One region of the Bacillus sp. V2I10 genome, then DNA from elsewhere that is predicted to be linked to it. Evidence: a T-box and tRNA genes for the amino acid it is inferred to sense, from the RefSeq annotation. Region 1 holds a T-box; the other regions hold tRNA genes.
The links. A T-box is a leader RNA that pairs with one kind of tRNA and senses whether it is charged. The one in region 1 lies ahead of argS (arginine--tRNA ligase), so its partner is inferred to be a tRNA-Arg.
Positions count from the first base shown of each region.

Region 1 (6,102 bases):
GAAAAGCTCCGGCTGCTGCAGCTCCTAAACCAGCTGCTAATCAGCACGCGGCAACAACCTATAAAGTAAAGCTTGGTGATTACCTTGGAAAGATTGCTAATCAATTCGATCTTACCGTCGCAGAGTTAAAAGCGGTGAACAATCTCAAATCCGATGTGATTTACGCTGGCCAGGCACTTAAAGTGAAAGGTTCAAGCACAGTACCGCCTAGTAAGGTGGAAGAAACAAAGCCATCTGCAAACAGTAAAATTGATACGATGATTGCTGAAGCCAAGAAACATGTTGGAGTGTCTTACAGATGGGCTGGAAATACTCCTTCTGGATTTGACTGCAGCGGATTCATGTATTATGTACTGAACAAAGTGACGTCTGTTTCCCGTCTCAGCACTGCTGGATATTGGGACATCATGACGCCGGTCAGCTCTCCGCAAAAAGGTGACTTCGTTTATTTCACTACATACAAGGCAGGCCCGTCTCATATGGGAATTTATCTTGGCAATGGAGAATTTATTCATGCAAGTTCATCAGGTGTTACGATCTCTAAATTGGATAATTCCTACTGGAAAGCAAGATACCTTGGAGCAAAACGATATTTAAAGTAAGAAGCCATAAGGGCTTCTTTTTTTGGCGAAAAACAATCTGCCTTCCAAAAGGATGAATGAACAAATCCATTCATATGATTGAAATAAAAGCATTCAGGAGGCGGGTTGGATGACGGCATTGCCGGTCAGTGTCATAACTCATAAGATAGCGGGGAAAAAGCTTACAATATTTTATCCATCAATAACTGGTCCACAGGCATTCAGTCAGCAGAAAATCAATGCGGACATCCTTAAAAACGTTCAGAATCAGATTCGTTTTGGAGAGTATGACGGGGGAGTGCAAACGGAGATGCAGGGTACCTATGAACTCAAGACGAATGAGCGAAACTTGTTAAGCTTAACACTGCTGAATTATGTATATAGCGGAGGCGCTCATGGCATGTCTTTTTTAAAAGGGCTGACATACAATACCCAGACAGGCAGGAAGTATAAGCTTCAGAACCTTTTTAAAAAAGACAGCAACTATACAGAACGATTATCTTCCATTATTGGTGAGCAGCTTAAAGAAAGAGGGATTACCTTACTCGATCCTCCCTTTAAATCGATTCGCCCTGATCAGGATTTTTATTTAGCTGATAAATCGCTTGTAATCTATTTTCAGCTCTATGAAATCGCAGCTTATGCTTATGGGTTTCTGTACTTCCCCCTCTCCATTTATGATCTGCAGGATATCATCAATCCAGATGGTCCTCTTCCCAGATTATATGGATAGATAAAAAAAACCTTGCATTACTCAAAGATTCGCATATAATAACTCTTAATAGAAAAAAATCCCATGAGGAAGAGAGTAATCATATCCAGTTCTTGAATCAGCGATTTAGGGAAGGTGAAAGCCTAAAATGAACGGAATGATGAAACGCACTTTCTAGGAGCATGCCTGAACTTGGATAGTAGGGCATGCCGGTCGGCTGGCCGTTAAAACGCTTCGAGTGGTTCAGAAATGAACAATCAGAGTGGTACCGCGGGAAAACGCCCGTCTCTTTTATTGAAAAGAGACGGGCGTTTTTATTTTATTTAGAGGAGGACGACTTATGAAAAAGAGACTTGGGGCGATTATTTATGGGACATTAAAAAACGATCTTACCCTTGATGAGATAGTGGAGGTCATTGAGATTCCTAAAGCAAAACAATTAGGGGATTACAGCTTTCCTTGTTTCGTTCTTGCTTCTGTCTATAATAAGAATCCTCATCAAATTGCTTTGGAGCTTGTTGGGAAGTTTAATGATGAATTTATTACACAAGCAGCAGCTGCTGGACCCTACATTAACTTCCACCTTAACCGGGAGATTGTAAGCAGGGAATGGCTGCAGACAAATGGACCATATCAGTGCCCAGAAAAAACAAAAGTAATGACCATTGACTTTTCATCTCCAAATATTGCGAAGCCATTCTCGATGGGACACCTTCGCTCAACGGTCATCGGTCAGGCAATTGCAAATCTTGGAGAGAAATGCGGCTATAACGTAATCAGAATCAATCATATTGGAGACTGGGGCACACAATTCGGCAAGCTGATCGCAGCTTATAAAAGATGGGGGAATGAAGAATCTGTCAAGGAGCATCCGATACAGGAGCTATTTAGGCTTTATGTAAAGTTTCATGAAGAAGCTGCCGTTCACTCTGACTTACTTGAAGAGGGAAGAAGCTGGTTTAAACGTCTGGAGGATGGAGACACAGAAGCATTAAAACTGTGGAAATGGTTCAGAGAAGAATCACTGGAGGACTTTCAGAGGATTTATAAGCTATTGGGCGTTCAATTTGATACGTATAATGGAGAAGCATTCTACAATGATCAGTTATCGCATATCTCTGATTTGCTTGAGAAAAGAGGGCTGCTTAAATATTCTGATGGTGCAAGGGTAGTTCCTTTGGTTAACGTGAATCTGCCGCCATGCCTGATTCGAAAAAGTGATGGAGCGACCCTTTATGCAACAAGAGATTTGGCTTGCGCCCTCTACAGGAAGGAAACATACAAGTTTGATCAATCTCTATATGTAGTGGGGATGGAACAATCGATTCATTTTAAACAGGTTTTTGCTGTTGTAGAGAAAATGGGCTTCAGCTGGCATAAAGATATTCATCATATTCCATTTGGATTCATTTTGAAGGATGGAAAGAAAATGTCTACAAGGAAAGGCAAAATCGTTCTTCTAGATGAAGTTATAAAAGAAACTATATCTGCTGCAAAAGCAAATATTGAAATGAAAAATCCTCAGCTTGAAAACAAAGAAGAAGTAGCCAGTGCAGTTGGAGTTGGAGCAATTATTTTTCATGATCTCAAAAATAACCGAAAGAACAATATTGAATTTTCATTGGATGAAATGCTTAAATTTGAAGGGGAGACAGGTCCATATGTGCAGTATACACATGCAAGAGCCTGCTCTTTATTAAGAAAAGGCAGCGGGATCAAGCCAGAGAAAATAAGAGCATTAACAGATGAACACAGCTGGGAAGTGCAAAAATTGCTTGTTCAGTACGGGCAAGTCATTCAATCTTCATTTGAGAAGTATGACCCATCTATACTTGCTAAATATTTACTGCAGGTATGCAGAGCGTTTAATTCTTATTATGCTAAAGTGAAGATTCTGGAAGGAAATCAAACCCTCACGTCCAGACTTCTGCTTGTTCAATCCGCAAGAGATGTTCTTAAGGATGGACTGAGTATCCTTGGAATCAAGGCTCCTGAAAAAATGTAGTTGTTTATTTCCTCCGTTTTAAAATTCTGTTTTTATGGCTATTATGCTAAAGAATTTTAAGATGGAGGGATTGCTCATGAACAGAAAAATAATTTTCACAGCAATCGCAGCTTCTTTAGGCTTGAGCGCCTGTCAGGCTTCAACAGAATTTGAGCCGAAAGAAGAATCACTGCCGGTCAGTGAAAAAGCAGTTGCACCGGTAAACGTTGATATAATCAACAGCGAGGGAGTTGAAATTGGAACAGCAACTCTGACTCAAGCGCTTAAAGGAGTAACAATCCGATTAAAAGCGGAGGGTTTAGAGCCTGGAAAGAAAGCCATTCATCTTCATGAGACTGGGAAATGCGAAAAGCCTGATTTCACATCTGCCGGAGCGCATTTTAATCCTGCCAGAAAGCAGCATGGGTTTGAAAATCCTAAAGGCTTTCATGCCGGAGACCTGCCTAATATCGAAATTAACGAGAATGGAACTTTGGATGTCGAGCTGCATGCAGCTGACGTGACATTGAAGCAGGCTAAGAAAAATTCGCTGCTAGATGAGGACGGCAGTGCGATCATTATCCATGAAAGAGTGGATGACTACATGACTGATCCTGCAGGAAACTCAGGGAACCGGATTACTTGCGGGGCCCTCGTGAACTAGAAAAACAAAGCCGCTTTGACAAATTGGATCGGAAATAAAAAAGCTGATGAGACTTGTTGTCTCATCAGCTTTTTGCATTTTTATTCTTCTGTTTCTTCAGGACCCATATAACGGTATTTAGTTGGATCTACAGGTTCAAATCCCTTAGGCGTATAGAATCGCAATAGATCTCCGTATACAATCTGGTCTGAAAGGGTCAATTTTTTATCGACCATTTCTTCTGTTTGACTAATTTCTTCGTTTTCCTCCACTGTTTCTCCAGTAGCAGTATCATAGAACTTTCCGTCAACTGAAGTAAACTTAGGCGTTACAAAGTCGCCGTTTCTGAAAGGAACCACTTGCTGATGGTCTTTCGATAATAAATCTGTACCCATTTGAACGTAATCTTTTGTATCTATTCCAAGCAGATGAAGGAGAGTAGGGCGAATATCAACTTGTCCGCCGAACTGGTGCTGTTTTCCGCCTTCAAGGCCTGGAGCGTGAATGAAAAGAGGAACCCGCTGCAGCTGAGCATGTTCAAACCCATTAATCTCTTTGCCCATTACCTGAGACATCGCTTTGTTGTGGTTTTCAGAGATTCCGTAGTGATCACCATACATCACGACCATTGTGTTGTCATATAAACCTGACTTTTTCAGGTCTTCAAAAAACTGTTTTAAGGATTCATCCATGTAACGTGCTGTCTGGAAATAACGGTCTACAGAACCATCACCTGTTGTATGAGGATCGATAGTAGCTTCGTCCTCATCAATTGGGTAAGGGAAATGATTTGTTAATGAGATGAATTTTGAATAAAATGGCTGCTCCATTGATTCAAGCAGCGGAATGGATTCGGTAAAGAACGGTTTATCCTTTAGTCCATAATTCACGACATCTTCATCTTTCATTGAATAATATGCTGCATCAAAGAATTGCTCATAGCCAAGTGATTTGTACATCACATCACGGTTCCAGAAAGATTTATAGTTGCCGTGGAAAACCGCTGTTGAGTACCCTTTTTGATCAAGGATAGCTGGTGCTGCCTGATATGTGTTCTCTGCTTTTGTTGTAAAAACGGCTCCCTGCGGAAGAGGGAATAGTGAATTTTCAACCATGAACTCAGCATCAGACGTTTTACCCTGGCCTGTCTGATGGAAGAGATTATCAAAATACAGGGTATTTTTGTTTTTTGTTAAAGAATTTAAGAACGGTGTTACTTCTTCACCGTTTATTTTGTAATCAATTGCGAATGTCTGCAATGATTCAAGTGAAATATAAATAACGTTCATGCCTTTTGCTTTTCCAAAGTATTCCGGATTAGGTTCAGCATGTGTTGCTTTTGTGTAGTTTACTACTTCTGTTACATCATTGCCGTCAGCAAGTGCACGCTGGGCTGATGATTTAGAGCTTTGAATAGCGTCATAAATCGTGTAATTATACATGCCTAAATATTTAACAAGGTAATTGCGGTCAAACGTGCGCGTTAATAATTGCGGACGGTCCATTTCAGCTAAAGCAAGGTTTGTTCCGAACAGAATCACAGCTGAAATCAGGACTGCAGAAACTCTTTTGCCTTTCATTTTTACATTTTCAGGCTTAACGAACTTGCCAAAAACAAGAACCATTAAAATGATGACATCCAGGAAGTAAAGGACATCGTATGGTTTAACCAAAGCACCGAGACTTTGTCCCAGGTCACCGGCATTCTTAGTCTGTGTCAATGTTGGCACTGTAATAAAATCGTTGAAGAATCGGTAATACACAAGGTTGGCATATAATAGGAAAGAAAGCAGGAAATCGATGACGATCATCCAAATAAATGCCTTTCTTCCTTTAGCGAATAAGGCTAAACCTAAAAACAGCACAGCAGAGCTGATCGGGTTAATGAACAGCAGGAACTGCTGAATGGAATTATCAATTCCTAAATTAAGTTCTACGCGATAAGCAGTATAGGTTTTTATCCATAGCATAACAACTGCTAACAGAAAAAAGCCAAGGTGCTTATTCAAAAAACTCTTAGCAAATACATTTTTCATTTTTTAACACCTCTAGTAATCAATTAAATTCGTATTTTAGCGATCATGTTCAGTACCCTGTTCAAAGATTATAAGCAAGAATTTGTTCAGCAAAAGATAAGAAAAATCATAACGCAAAGAGAGACTAAAAGTCAACTTTTTAACTA
Region 1 is NZ_JAUSYV010000001.1:2,666,040-2,672,141, forward strand. Features, by position in the region: gene QFZ72_RS13375 (C40 family peptidase) at 1-602, shown strand, start outside; gene QFZ72_RS13380 (DUF3298 and DUF4163 domain-containing protein) at 712-1,314, shown strand; T-box leader at 1,369-1,586, shown strand; gene argS (arginine--tRNA ligase) at 1,634-3,298, shown strand; gene QFZ72_RS13390 (superoxide dismutase family protein) at 3,375-3,941, shown strand; gene ltaS (lipoteichoic acid synthase) at 4,022-5,956, opposite strand.

Region 2 (6,102 bases), 960 kb from region 1:
AACCGATCACCGCAACCTTTTTACCTGCTAATACTTCCTCTTTAACATCACCGTTATAATATACTTTTACCATGTCCATTCTCTCCTTTTAATGTCAATTAGTTATACGATTGAATATGTTTTTGCGCTATTTGCAGAACGCTGTGTTCCTCTTGGGAAAGCGGTTGTGCCGGTTCTGGCAATTTCTTTGATTCCATAAGGTCTTAAAAGATCAATGATTGCTTCAATTTTTTCTGCTTCGCCTGTAACCTGAACAACTACGCTGTCACGGCTTATATCAATAACTGTTGCTCTAAAAGGCTCGATTACACCCTGAACTTCCATTCTGGTCGATGGAGGTGCAATGACTTTTATGAGGGCGAGCTCTCTGGCGACAATTGATTGATTCGTAATATCCTGTACTTTTAAAACATCAATCTGTTTATTCAGCTGTTTTGTAATCTGTTCAACTTCTTTTTCGTCTTCAACGTGAATGACAAAGGTCATTCTTGAGATGCCTTCAATTTCTGCATGCCCGACTGTGATGCTTTCGATATTGTAATGTCTTTTTGTAAATAAACCGGTAATCCGATTAAGGACCCCTGAGCGATTGTTGACTGTCAGCGTAAGAATTCGCTTCACGGTTTAACACCCACCATTTCATGTAATCCTTTTCCTGGAGCAATCATCGGGTATACATTTTCCATCTGGCTTACATTTACATTAATCAGAACAGGTTCATTTGATAAAAGAGCCTGTTTGAAAGCCGGAAAGTCTTCTTCAGTCTGAATCTTCAGTCCTTTCATGCCGTATGCTTCCGCTAATTTCACGAAATCAGGCTGCGATTGAAAAACAGATTGCGAATATCTTTCTTCATAGAAGATTTCCTGCCACTGTCTGACCATTCCAAGCACTCCGTTGTTCAGTAAAATCACTTTAACCGGCAAATTAAGTTCGTAGATAACAGATAGTTCCTGAAGTGTCATTTGAAAACCGCCGTCTCCAAGGATCGCGATGACATTAGCATCCTTTTCAGCAAGCTGGGCTCCAATTGCTGCAGGCAAACCGAATCCCATTGTGCCGAGCCCCCCTGATGTAACCCAGCGATTAGGCTGCTGCAGGCGGTAGTACTGCGCTGCCCACATTTGGTGCTGACCGACATCTGTTGTAATAATCGCCTCTCCCTTTGTCCATTCATGAATGAGTTCAATCATATGCTGAGGTTTTAGCTCTTCATCTGATTTTTTGTACCATAATGGCAAGGACTTTTTATTATTCTGTAAGGCTGCATACCAATCATCATGCTGGCTTCGTTTGCCGTTTTGATGAATGAGATTTTCAAGAACAAGTTTTGCATCGCCAACAACCGGAATTTTGGTTTCAACCACTTTGCCGATTTCAGCAGGATCGATATCAATATGGGCAATCGTTGCACTTTTGGCAAAATGATTTAAGTTCCCTGTTACCCTGTCATCAAAACGTGCACCGACACTGATTAATAAATCACATTCATATAACGCCATATTTGCGGTATATGTTCCGTGCATTCCGGCCATTCCAAGAAAGAGCGGATGATCTGCAGGAAAACTTCCCAGACCCAGCAGTGTGTTTACGACTGGTATGTGCTGCTGTTCGGCGTATTCTTTCAGCTGCTCGCTTCCTTTAGCATGAAGCACTCCTGCTCCGGCTAAAATGACCGGCTTTTTAGCACTGCTGACTGCTTCGACAAGCTTTCTGATCTGAAGATAATTCGGTTCAGTTTTTGGCTGGTATCCCGGAAGATGAACGGGAGTATCATAGTTGAAAATCCCTTCCGCTACTGCGATATCCTTTGGAACATCGATGAGTACCGGACCAGGTCTTCCTGTTGTTGCGATATGAAAAGCTTCTTTGATGATGCGCGGGAAATCATTTACATCCCGGACTTGATAATTATGCTTAGTAATCGGCATTGTGATACCAAGTACATCCGCTTCCTGGAAAGCATCTGTTCCAATGACGGAAGATGCAACCTGACCTGTAAATACAACCAGCGGCAGGGAATCAATCATAGCATCCGTAAGTCCTGTAATCAGGTTTGTTGCGCCTGGCCCTGAGGTTGCAATGACGACTCCAGGTTTGCCTGAAACTCTCGCATAGCCCTCAGCTGCATGAATTCCACCTTGCTCATGCCTTGTTAAAATGTGATACATGCCAGAGTTATAGAGTTTGTCATAGATTGGAAGAACAGCCCCTCCCGGATATCCGAAAATCACCTCTACTTTCTCCTGTTTTAAAGCTTCAATCATCATCATGGCCCCGGACATCGTTTTCGTACACTTGGCAGACTTTGCATCCAATTGTACCTTCATACTCATTGATTATTGCCTCCTTTTTTCCCGCTATCACCTAAAGCCTTATTTTTTATCTGATTATTTCAAAATAAAAAACCTCCTCGCCCCAATATTGCCCACGTGTAATGTGAGTCAAAGGGGCGAGAAGGTTTGAAAACACTTTTCGCGGTACCACCCTTGTTCATGGTCTGCATTAGACCACCTTATGAAAGCTCATGGCTTTCTTTTAATAACGAGTGCTGTGTAAAAGACACCCGGCTGATTCTACTAAATTTCAAATCAGCACTCAGAGGCGAGTTCACTTAAAAAGGGACCACCGGTTCTCAGCTCCACCAGCTCTCTTTAGATCCTTGTTTTCTAAGCTACTTATCCTCTTCAGCGTTTTAAATTATTGTTTTTTATGTTTTTATTAGCTTACACTCAGGCTTGAACTGCTTCCTTTTACTTTTACACCATCTGAGATTACTTTTTCTCTGAAACACTCGAGCAGACGATTCGTATGCTCTCCAGGCTGTCCATCACCAATTTCCCTGCCGTCTACCTTTACAACAGCAATGACTTCAGCGGCAGTTCCAGTCAGGAAAACTTCATCAGCTGTATAAACATCATGTCTTGTGAAAGGTTCCTCACGTACATCGTAGCCAAGTTCTTCAGCTATTTCGATGATGACATTTCGGGTGACTCCTTCAAGTGCTCCCAAGTAACCAGGGGGAGTAAGAAGTTTTTTGTTTTTATAGATAAAGACATTATCAGCAGATCCTTCTGCGACGTAGCCTTGATCATTCAGCATCAGCGCTTCGCTTACATTTGCGAGATGTGCTTCAATTTTTACAAGCACGTTGTTCAGGTAGTTCAATGATTTTACTTTAGGACTTAAGACGTCCGGTCTATTCCGCCTTGTAGGAACTGTCACAATATCAATTCCTGTTTCATACAGATGTTTAGGGAAGATTGACAGCGGCTCTACAATAATGACAACATTTGCTTGCTTGCATTTATATGGATCAAGCCCAAGATCACCGACTCCTCTTGAGACAACAAGTCTGATATAAGCGTCATCTAAACCGTTTTTCTCAACGGTCTTTACCGTTAAATCCGTCATTTCCTCTTGCGTATAAGGCATGTTGAGTAAAATGGATTTCGCTGACTCATATAATCTCTTCATGTGCTCATTTAATCTGAAGATGTTGCCGCTGTATACTCTGATTCCTTCGAAAATACCATCTCCGTAAAGGAATCCGTGATCATACACCGAAATTTTCGCATCTTCTTTTTTTACAAATTCGTTATTCAGAAAAATCCATTGGTCACCCATAAAGAGCACACCTTTCTTTTAAAGTCTAAACGCGTTAATCAGTTGAATTCTAGTGTGTAAAAAAAATCCGTATAACGATTGTTATGGACTCTTTTAAATGAACCTCACATGTTCATGTAACTTATATTTGAGCCTATATTACGCCCATTAAATAGCGGTGTCAACAGTCTTTTTTCGAATTGTTAGATAATTTCGATTTGTTTGTGAATTTGTATACGCTTACATGCCTGTCATAAAAGGAAATTCAATTTTTTGAAGTTTTTTTAAAGTTTTTTTCTGTGAGATTGTCTGACAAGGTTTTGGCTGATTTTATAAGGGGTAAATAGGGGAGAAAAAAATGTTTTGAACTTATTTTTTATAGAATTTTTTATCATACCCAGAATGAAATTTGTTAGAAAAAAAAGGATATGAAAAGCGATTTTCAGCCTGCCTGAATATAACAAACTTTTTTTGATCGATTAGGTTTTTAAAATCAACAAAAAAACTTCTTTCGATAAACCCGAAAGAAGTTGTATGTATAAAGTATGGCGTCCCAGGAGAGATTCGAACTCCCGACCAACGGCTTAGAAGGCCGTTGCTCTATCCACTGAGCTACTGGGACATGTTTTTTGTTAACATCGTTGATTACGTATCAGCGACATTTTTTATTATATGCTCCATCAGATTAAAAGTCAATAACTTTTTCTAAAATTTTATGAAAGAGGGGGGAAAATCCCTCTTTCATGATGAAGCCAGCTCAAACCTTTGTGAGAGGCCGGATACAGGAGATCCGTCCATCTCAAAAAAGGTAACTTGTGCAGAATGATTTTGTATTTCTAATATAACATATGTTTTTTCAGTTCGCATCCGCGGAAGTCTAATACTGCCAGGGTTAATGAAGAGGATATGATCGACATATTCCGCTCCCGCCAAATGCGAGTGACCAAAACAGACAATCTTCGCGCCATGCAGAACAGCACTGTACTTCAAATTTATAAGAGTCGACTTTACATTGTGCATATGGCCATGAGCGACAAAAAATCGATATCCTTCCACATCTTCAATGACTTCATTTGCAAACCTTGCTTCAAAATCACAGTTTCCGCGTACAGAAGCATACCCCTGCATGGCAGGATGATCTGCCTCAAGTTCAGAATCCCCGCAATGAAACATCGCTTCTGTTTCCCCTTCATGGCGTTTTCTGATCTCCTGAAGCTCATCCGTTAAGCCATGGCTGTCACTGATAATTAAAACTTTCACGTTTAAAACTCCCCATCGTCAGGCTTTAAGCAGTTTTGCAAGCTTTTGCAGCGCAACTGCGCGATGGCTGATTTTATTTTTCTCATCCTTTGTTAATTGCGCCATCGTTTTTGCTTTATCTTTCACTAAGAAAATGGGATCGTATCCGAATCCATTCCCGCCAATAGGCTCCTCTGTAATATAGCCCTCAACTGAACCTTCTACTGTGACGGTTTCACGGCCAGGTTCAGAAAGTGCCAGAGCACACCGGAATCTTGCATTCCGTTCTTCCTTTGAAACACCCTTCAGCTGCTGAAGCACTTTTTCGATATTGGCTGCATCACTTTTCTCAGCTCCTGCATAGCGTGCTGAATAAACCCCAGGTTCACCGCCAAGATAATCTACTGATAGTCCGGAATCATCCGCAATGGCCATTTTTCCGTAAAGCTTTGAAATTGCCTCCGCTTTTAAAACGGCATTTTCCTCAAACGTTGAACCAGTTTCTTCAACTTCTGGCGAATCTTCAAGGTCCAGTAATGAAATGGCCTTTAGATCATACTGAGATAAGATTGATTGAAATTCAATTAATTTGCCTGCATTTTTCGTTGCAATAATAACTTCCTTCATAATGATTCATCCCTTTCCATCTTTTTGATCGATGATTTTTAGAGCTAAATCTCCAAGGGCCTCCATTTGAATAGAAATTAACGAGTTTATTCCTTTTTCAGCTAAATCAAGCAATTCATTCAGTTCTTCTCTTGAAAAAGTCGCTTCTTCTCCAGTTCCCTGAAGCTCAACGAATTTTCCGGAAGAAGTCATGATGACATTCATATCCACTTCTGCAGATGAATCCTCAATATAGTTTAAATCTAAGATCTCTCCAAGCTTTGAATCCATTCCGACTGATGTCGCAGCCAGGAAATCCGTGATTGGCAGCGTGCTTAATTTTTTTTGAGACATCAGCTTTCCAAGTGCTATTGTCATAGCGACAAAAGCTCCGGTGATGGAAGCTGTGCGGGTCCCGCCATCTGCCTGTATCACATCACAATCAATCCAGATTGTGCGTTCCCCTAACTTTTCAAGATCAACAACCGCCCGCAGAGCTCGTCCGATCAAGCGCTGAATTTCCATTGTACGGCCAGTAATTTTACCTTTGGACGATTCTCTGATCGTCCTCTGTTCAGTAGCACGCGGCAGCATTGAATATTCCGCTGTGATCCATCCCTTACCTTCTCCCCGCATAAATGGAGGCACGCG
Region 2 is NZ_JAUSYV010000001.1:1,703,686-1,709,787, reverse strand. Features, by position in the region: gene ilvC (ketol-acid reductoisomerase) at 1-73, opposite strand, end outside; gene ilvN (acetolactate synthase small subunit) at 103-621, opposite strand; gene ilvB (acetolactate synthase large subunit) at 618-2,336, opposite strand; T-box leader at 2,446-2,700, opposite strand; gene ilvE (branched-chain-amino-acid transaminase) at 2,722-3,627, opposite strand; tRNA gene QFZ72_RS08560 (tRNA-Arg) at 4,153-4,228, opposite strand; gene QFZ72_RS08555 (metallophosphoesterase family protein) at 4,348-4,866, opposite strand; gene QFZ72_RS08550 (XTP/dITP diphosphatase) at 4,885-5,472, opposite strand; gene rph (ribonuclease PH) at 5,479-6,102, opposite strand, start outside.
Region 2: it has a tRNA-Arg gene. The T-box ahead of argS (arginine--tRNA ligase) is inferred to sense a tRNA for this amino acid. The anticodon was not compared.

Region 3 (6,102 bases), 1.8 Mb from region 1:
CGTTCATGATAAGATTGTTTCCTACGAAAATAACGTCATCCGCCATGATACGGTTAAAGTTGCCAAGCTGCTGTATGATATGATCACATAAAAAATAAAGAGTGCAAACGAATGCATTCATAAGGATTGGAGGGTGCAGAGAGATGTCCTTTGCTTCTGAAACAAAAAAAGAATTAACCAACATAGAGTCTAAAGCCTGTTGTTTAAAAGCAGAGTTATCTGCACTCATCCGAATGAACGGCTCTCTTTCTTTTTCGAATCGAAAAATAATTTTGGACATTCAAACCGAAAATGCAGCAATAGCTAGAAGAATATATACTCTCTTAAAAAAGCAGTATGACGTTTCTGTCGAGCTGCTTGTGCGGAAGAAAATGCGTTTGAAAAAGAATAACGTCTACATCGTTCGGCTGATAGAAAAAGCTCGTGAAATATTAGAGGATCTGGGCATCCTCGGAGAAAATTTTACGTTTGAGAGAAGTATTTCCGAGGAGCTTGTCAGAAAGAAATGCTGCAAGCGATCCTATATAAGAGGTGCCTTTTTGGCAGGAGGTTCTGTCAATAATCCGGAGACTTCATCCTATCACTTAGAAATTTTTTCATTATATAAAGAGCACAATGACTCTCTATGTGAATTAATGAATTCCTTCCATTTGAACAGCAAAACACTCGAACGGAAAAAAGGATACATTACCTATTTGAAGGAAGCCGAGAAAATATCTGATTTTCTCAGCATTATAGGCGGTCATCAGGCACTCCTGCGCTTTGAAGATGTGCGGATTGTCCGCGATATGAGAAATTCCGTTAACCGCCTCGTCAATTGTGAAACCGCTAACTTAAACAAAACAATTGGTGCAGCCATACGCCAAGTCGAGAATATAAAATTTATCGATGAAAAAATGGGTCTTGAAGCACTGCCCGACAAATTAAGTGAAATTGCACGTCTTCGGGTAGAGTATCAGGATGTTACGCTTAAAGAACTGGGTGAAATGGTATCAAGCGGCAAAATCAGCAAGTCAGGCATTAATCACCGTCTGAGAAAACTTGACGAGATTGCAGAACAACTAAGAAATGGCCAGCCAGTAACGATCAAATAAAAAGGGGAAAGAAGAGGGGATTCATATGGTTGAGAAACAGGTCGAAGTTCGTTTAAAGACAGGCTTACAAGCCCGTCCAGCAGCACTTTTTGTACAAGAGGCTAATCGTTATTCATCAGACATCTTTTTAGAAAAAGACGGGAAAAAAGTGAACGCGAAGAGCATCATGGGGTTAATGAGTCTTGCAATCAGCACTGGCTCAGTGGTTACTCTTATCGCAGAAGGCCATGACGAGTCAGAAGCATTAGAGGTTTTATCTCAATATGTGAAGCAAGAAGCTTAAAAACGGCCTTTGGCCGTTTTTTTTGATTAGGAGGTATTTGGAAAACAGAAAGTATTTCGCTGACTTTGTAAAGTATTTTACGGGTTTTCGCTAGTAAAAAGGATATTTCGGAAAGTAAAAGTCACTATTTGGAAAGTAAATCAGCTTACAGCAGGAAAAAAGGAGGATTTCGCTCAATCTGGAAAGTGTTTTACGGATTTTCTTTAGTAAAAAGAGGATTCTGGAAAGTAAAATCCACGATTTGGAAATCATGCCTCAAGTCTATTGGAAAAGCCAATTTACTAAGAAGAAAACAAAAAAACAGAACGGCCTAAGGCCGTTCTGCTGTATCTTATTATTTATTATCAGGCAGTGTATTGCGAGTCATCACTTTATCAATCAAGCCGTACTCAAGTGCACGTTCTGCCGTCATGAAGTTGTCACGGTCTGTATCGCGAGCGATCACTTCCATTGGCTGGCCAGTACGGTCAGCAAGAATTTGATTCAGCTTATCACGCAAGAACAAGATGCGTTTTGCAGCGATCTCAATTTCAGTTGCCTGTCCTTGAGCTCCGCCAAGAGGCTGATGAATCATAACTTCACTGTTTGGAAGGGCATAGCGTTTGCCTTTTGCACCGGCTGCAAGGAGGAATGCTCCCATTGACGCGGCCATACCGATGCAGATAGTTGATACTTGTGGTTTAATAAACTGCATTGTATCGAAAATCGCCATACCGGCTGTAATAGAACCGCCAGGGCTGTTAATGTAGATTGAGATGTCTTTCTCTGGATCTTCAGCTTCTAAGAACAAAAGCTGGGAGACAATTGAGTTTGCCACGTTATCGTCAATCCCGCTTCCAAGCATGATAATGCGGTCTTTTAAAAGACGTGAGTAAATATCGTATGCACGTTCACCGCGGTTCGTTTGTTCAATAACTGTAGGTATTAAATTCATCGTATTTTCCTCCTTTTAAATAAAGGTAAATTTTATGTACTCTCATCATACAACTATGGTCAATAAAGGTCAAACGAAACGCTGTTCTTTGATGCTTTTTCTTGCAGCTTATAATATATGCAGCAGTTGCTGACTGTAACCATGTTACCCAATTATTCTTTCTTTCAAACGGTTGAGTGAAGCTGTTTCATGCCTCATTTTTTCTGCGTATGATAGAACTTCAATAGTGGTCTTTCCCAAGCAGGCTGTAACATAAGTATTCGGCAGGCACTTTAAAATATCCTTTATATTTCCGTTCGGCAGCTGATAAAAGGAAAGCATTTTTTAATGATCACCCTATTTGGTTCAGCGCTTTATATCTTAGAAATCCCCCGTTTTCTTCAGGAGTTTAGTCCTTTCAGCCTGCAGAATAAAAATACCGCTTGATACATAGGTAGTTTTTATCGTATAATAGCGCTACTGACTAATAAATTTTTATATGCGCTCGTAGCTCAGTTGGATAGAGCGGTGGTTTCCGGTACCACGTCTGTCGGGGGTTCGAATCCCTTCGAGCGCGTCACTTATAGAAAGAGCTGGTTTTTAATTAAACCAGCTCTTTCTTTTTTTGTTGGAGGCTCTTTCAATTGAGCTAATCACAAAAATGGTTAAACCCACAATTCGCCGGCTAATCAATAATTGAAAATAGCTAAAAAAGCGGAAAATCGGCTAGAACAAATGGAATTTATGCTAATAAAACAGCGGTTTATGCTAAAAAGACTTTCTGTGCGGCCGTCAAAGATTAGCAGGACGCCTATACGGACTGAGTTGACCGGTACAAGCTCCAACACAAAAGCTCATTTGTCAGAAATGGAGCTGAGCAAATAGCTCTGCTATTTTGAATGCTAGATTCTATTATAGATTCCTTAAAAATAGACGAATGACCCAAGAGAGGCGCCTTTCCAAAAGGCGTCTCTTTCTCATTTACTATAATAAGGGGTGATAAGCATTGAGTGTTTCTCAAAAATATCAAATATATCCGTCTTGGAAATGCACGTTCAGGGGAAAAACTGACTTGACCTCTATTTATAGTCTCTCACGAAACGGCAAATAACTCGGCTGATGCTGACGATCACTTTAATTATTTTAACAACTCTCAGCCGAGTGCATCTGCTCATACGTTTATAGGTGATGGCAAAATTCTTGAGATCATCCCATTAGATGAAAAAGCGTGGCACAATCTATATCGGAACCCTGAATATTATCAGCTCTTCGGTTATGATGCAAATGACGCAGCTATTGCAGTTGAGCTCTGCCGCACTGGAGATTTCATTAAAGCCTATGACCGGTATGTATGGTACCACGCGTACCTTTGCCGCAGGTTCAATTTAAACCCTTCGACAAAAATAGTTGCCCACAGTACACTTGATCCACGCAGAAGATCGGATCCGGGCAGCTGGTTCAGAGAACATGGTGTGACATGGGGAAAATTTATGAGTGATGTGCGTGTTTATTATGATGCATGGGGCAGCAGCGGAACGCCTATTAAAGTAGAGCCGCCAAAGCAGGAAACAGGCACTGAGGTAGATGTGACCATTATACGAAAGGGAAACCGGGGTTCGGTAGAAAAGTGTTTTTAGACGATCTAGACAGATATTGACGCGGACTTTAAATGCCAATCCAATAAAAAAAGCCCTGCCAAGTTAACCTGGCGGGGCATGATTGAATGGAAACAGAAATAATATGTAAGAGTCCAGTAAGCCGCACTGGACAAGAAGTGTATATTGCCGTGCTTGACGACTCAACAATTCTTATTTTAAAGCATGTCACGTTTTTTGTGAACAGGTAAATTTTTCAATTATTTTTCAGATTTAATCGTATTGTACGCCTCATCCAAATTCTGAATCCGTTTTAAGACCACTGAGTTTTTTGTAAGCTGATCCTGAACCAGCGCTGAAACGACAGATCGATAATAACGGTTCATGGCATCAAGCTTCGGAACTTGACCTTCATTCTGTTTAATGTGCTCTTTAAAATTTTGCTCAAAGTAGGGCACTGAAAATAATTCACTCATTGATATCTCTCCTTTGAAGTTCTTTCCATACAATGATGGACCGTTTTCGTGTAAAATGAGAAGCAGGGGGAACGAACTATGGATATGAAAGTCGGTTTATTTCAAGAGCAATCATTAAAACTCAATATGACTCAAGAATTAAAGCAAGCAATTACTCTTCTTCAATACTCTTCTATGGAGCTTGCCTCCTATATAGAGGACCTTACCCTTGAAAATCCCCTCATCGAATTAAAAGAGAAGCCTGATTCAGGCGTATTGTATCATACCTCATCACGGACAAAAATGACAAGTTCATCAAAGAACACGGACTTGATTGAAAACGTATCAAGCATTGGCACAACCCTGCAGCAGCATTTAGAGGCCCAGCTGCTCGGGATGAAGCTGACTGCATCAGAAAAACGAGCTCTTCATATCCTGATACAGGCTCTTGATCCTAACGGGTACATAGAGGGAGATCTTAGTGTACTTTCTGAAAAATTCAGCATCAGTGCTGAAGAGCTAAATCAGCAGCTAACCGTATTACAGAAGCTTGACCCGGCAGGAGTAGGGGCGAGAAATCTGCAGGAATGCATTTCGATTCAGCTCGCAAGGCTGCCGAAACGAAATAAAACAGCCGAATTAATTGTGAACGACTATTTCTACTTATTCGCGGAAAAATCATGGAAAGAGCTTGCGAAAAGAACAAAGTTTGATTTAAAAGAAATTCAAAGTGTCCAGGATTTTATAAAAACGCTGCATCCGCGCCCTGGGCTTGCCTATCATCACGTTCATGACAGCTATATTGTTCCTGAACTGACAGTGGCCAAGGTTCACGGGGAATGGCAAGTCATGTACAATGATGACATTTCACCTAAAGTCGCCGTTAACTCTGCCTATAAATCTAATTATTCTTCTATAGAAGATGCAGATGTGAAGCAATATCTGTCTTCAAAGCTCAATCAATGCAGATGGCTGATTAAGACGCTGAATCAGCGGAAAGAGACAATGATGAAAGTGATGAAAGAAATTGTGCGGAGGCAGGCTGACTTTTTCGAAAAAGGCGAATTGTTTATGAAACCGCTGACATTAAAGACTGTCGCTGATGCAATTGAAGTTCATGAATCAACTGTCAGCCGGACAGTGAGGGAGAAGTATGTTCAGACTCCTCATGGGCTTTATGAGCTGAAGTATTTTTTCTCAAATGGATTAGAACAATCCTCGCAGGACATTACTGCTTCCACTGTTAAAACAATCATAGAACAAATGATTGAAAAGGAAGATAAACTTGCACCGCTGTCTGATCAGAAAATTGTCACAAAACTCGCAGAGGAACATCAAATTGATGTCTCAAGAAGAACGGTGGCCAAATACAGAGATCAGTTAGGGATTGCCTCTTCTTCTGCAAGAAAACGATATTAGGATGTGTAAAAATAATGCTTTTAAAAATGTATTCAAGAAACAGCTGTCCTCTCTGTGTTGAAGCTTTAGAGGAACTTGAAAAGCTGAAAAACGACATGAATATAGAAATCGAAGTTGTTGATATTTACAGTGATGATACCCTGCTTGAAAAGTATCAGCTCATGATTCCTGTCGTTGAATATGGAGGTTTGGTGCTTGGATACGGCAAAATTAAAAAAGATTTTATAAGAAAGCGGTTACTTGATAAAAAGCAAGAAAGAATAGTTGAATAAGCATTTTCACCCTGCTAAAATGAAAATATAGCAGGGATGATTTTTTTTAGGTATAGTGGGACATATTACGT
Region 3 is NZ_JAUSYV010000001.1:845,025-851,126, forward strand. Features, by position in the region: gene QFZ72_RS04285 (gluconeogenesis factor YvcK family protein) at 1-91, shown strand, start outside; gene whiA (DNA-binding protein WhiA) at 144-1,094, shown strand; gene QFZ72_RS04295 (HPr family phosphocarrier protein) at 1,120-1,377, shown strand; gene clpP (ATP-dependent Clp endopeptidase proteolytic subunit ClpP) at 1,712-2,311, opposite strand; tRNA gene QFZ72_RS04305 (tRNA-Arg) at 2,792-2,867, shown strand; partial or broken gene QFZ72_RS04310 (peptidoglycan recognition protein family protein) at 3,376-3,729, shown strand; gene QFZ72_RS04315 (hypothetical protein) at 3,781-3,927, shown strand; gene yvfG (protein YvfG) at 4,146-4,361, opposite strand; gene rpoN (RNA polymerase factor sigma-54) at 4,440-5,759, shown strand; gene QFZ72_RS04330 (glutaredoxin family protein) at 5,774-6,031, shown strand.
Region 3: it has a tRNA-Arg gene. The T-box ahead of argS (arginine--tRNA ligase) is inferred to sense a tRNA for this amino acid. The anticodon was not compared.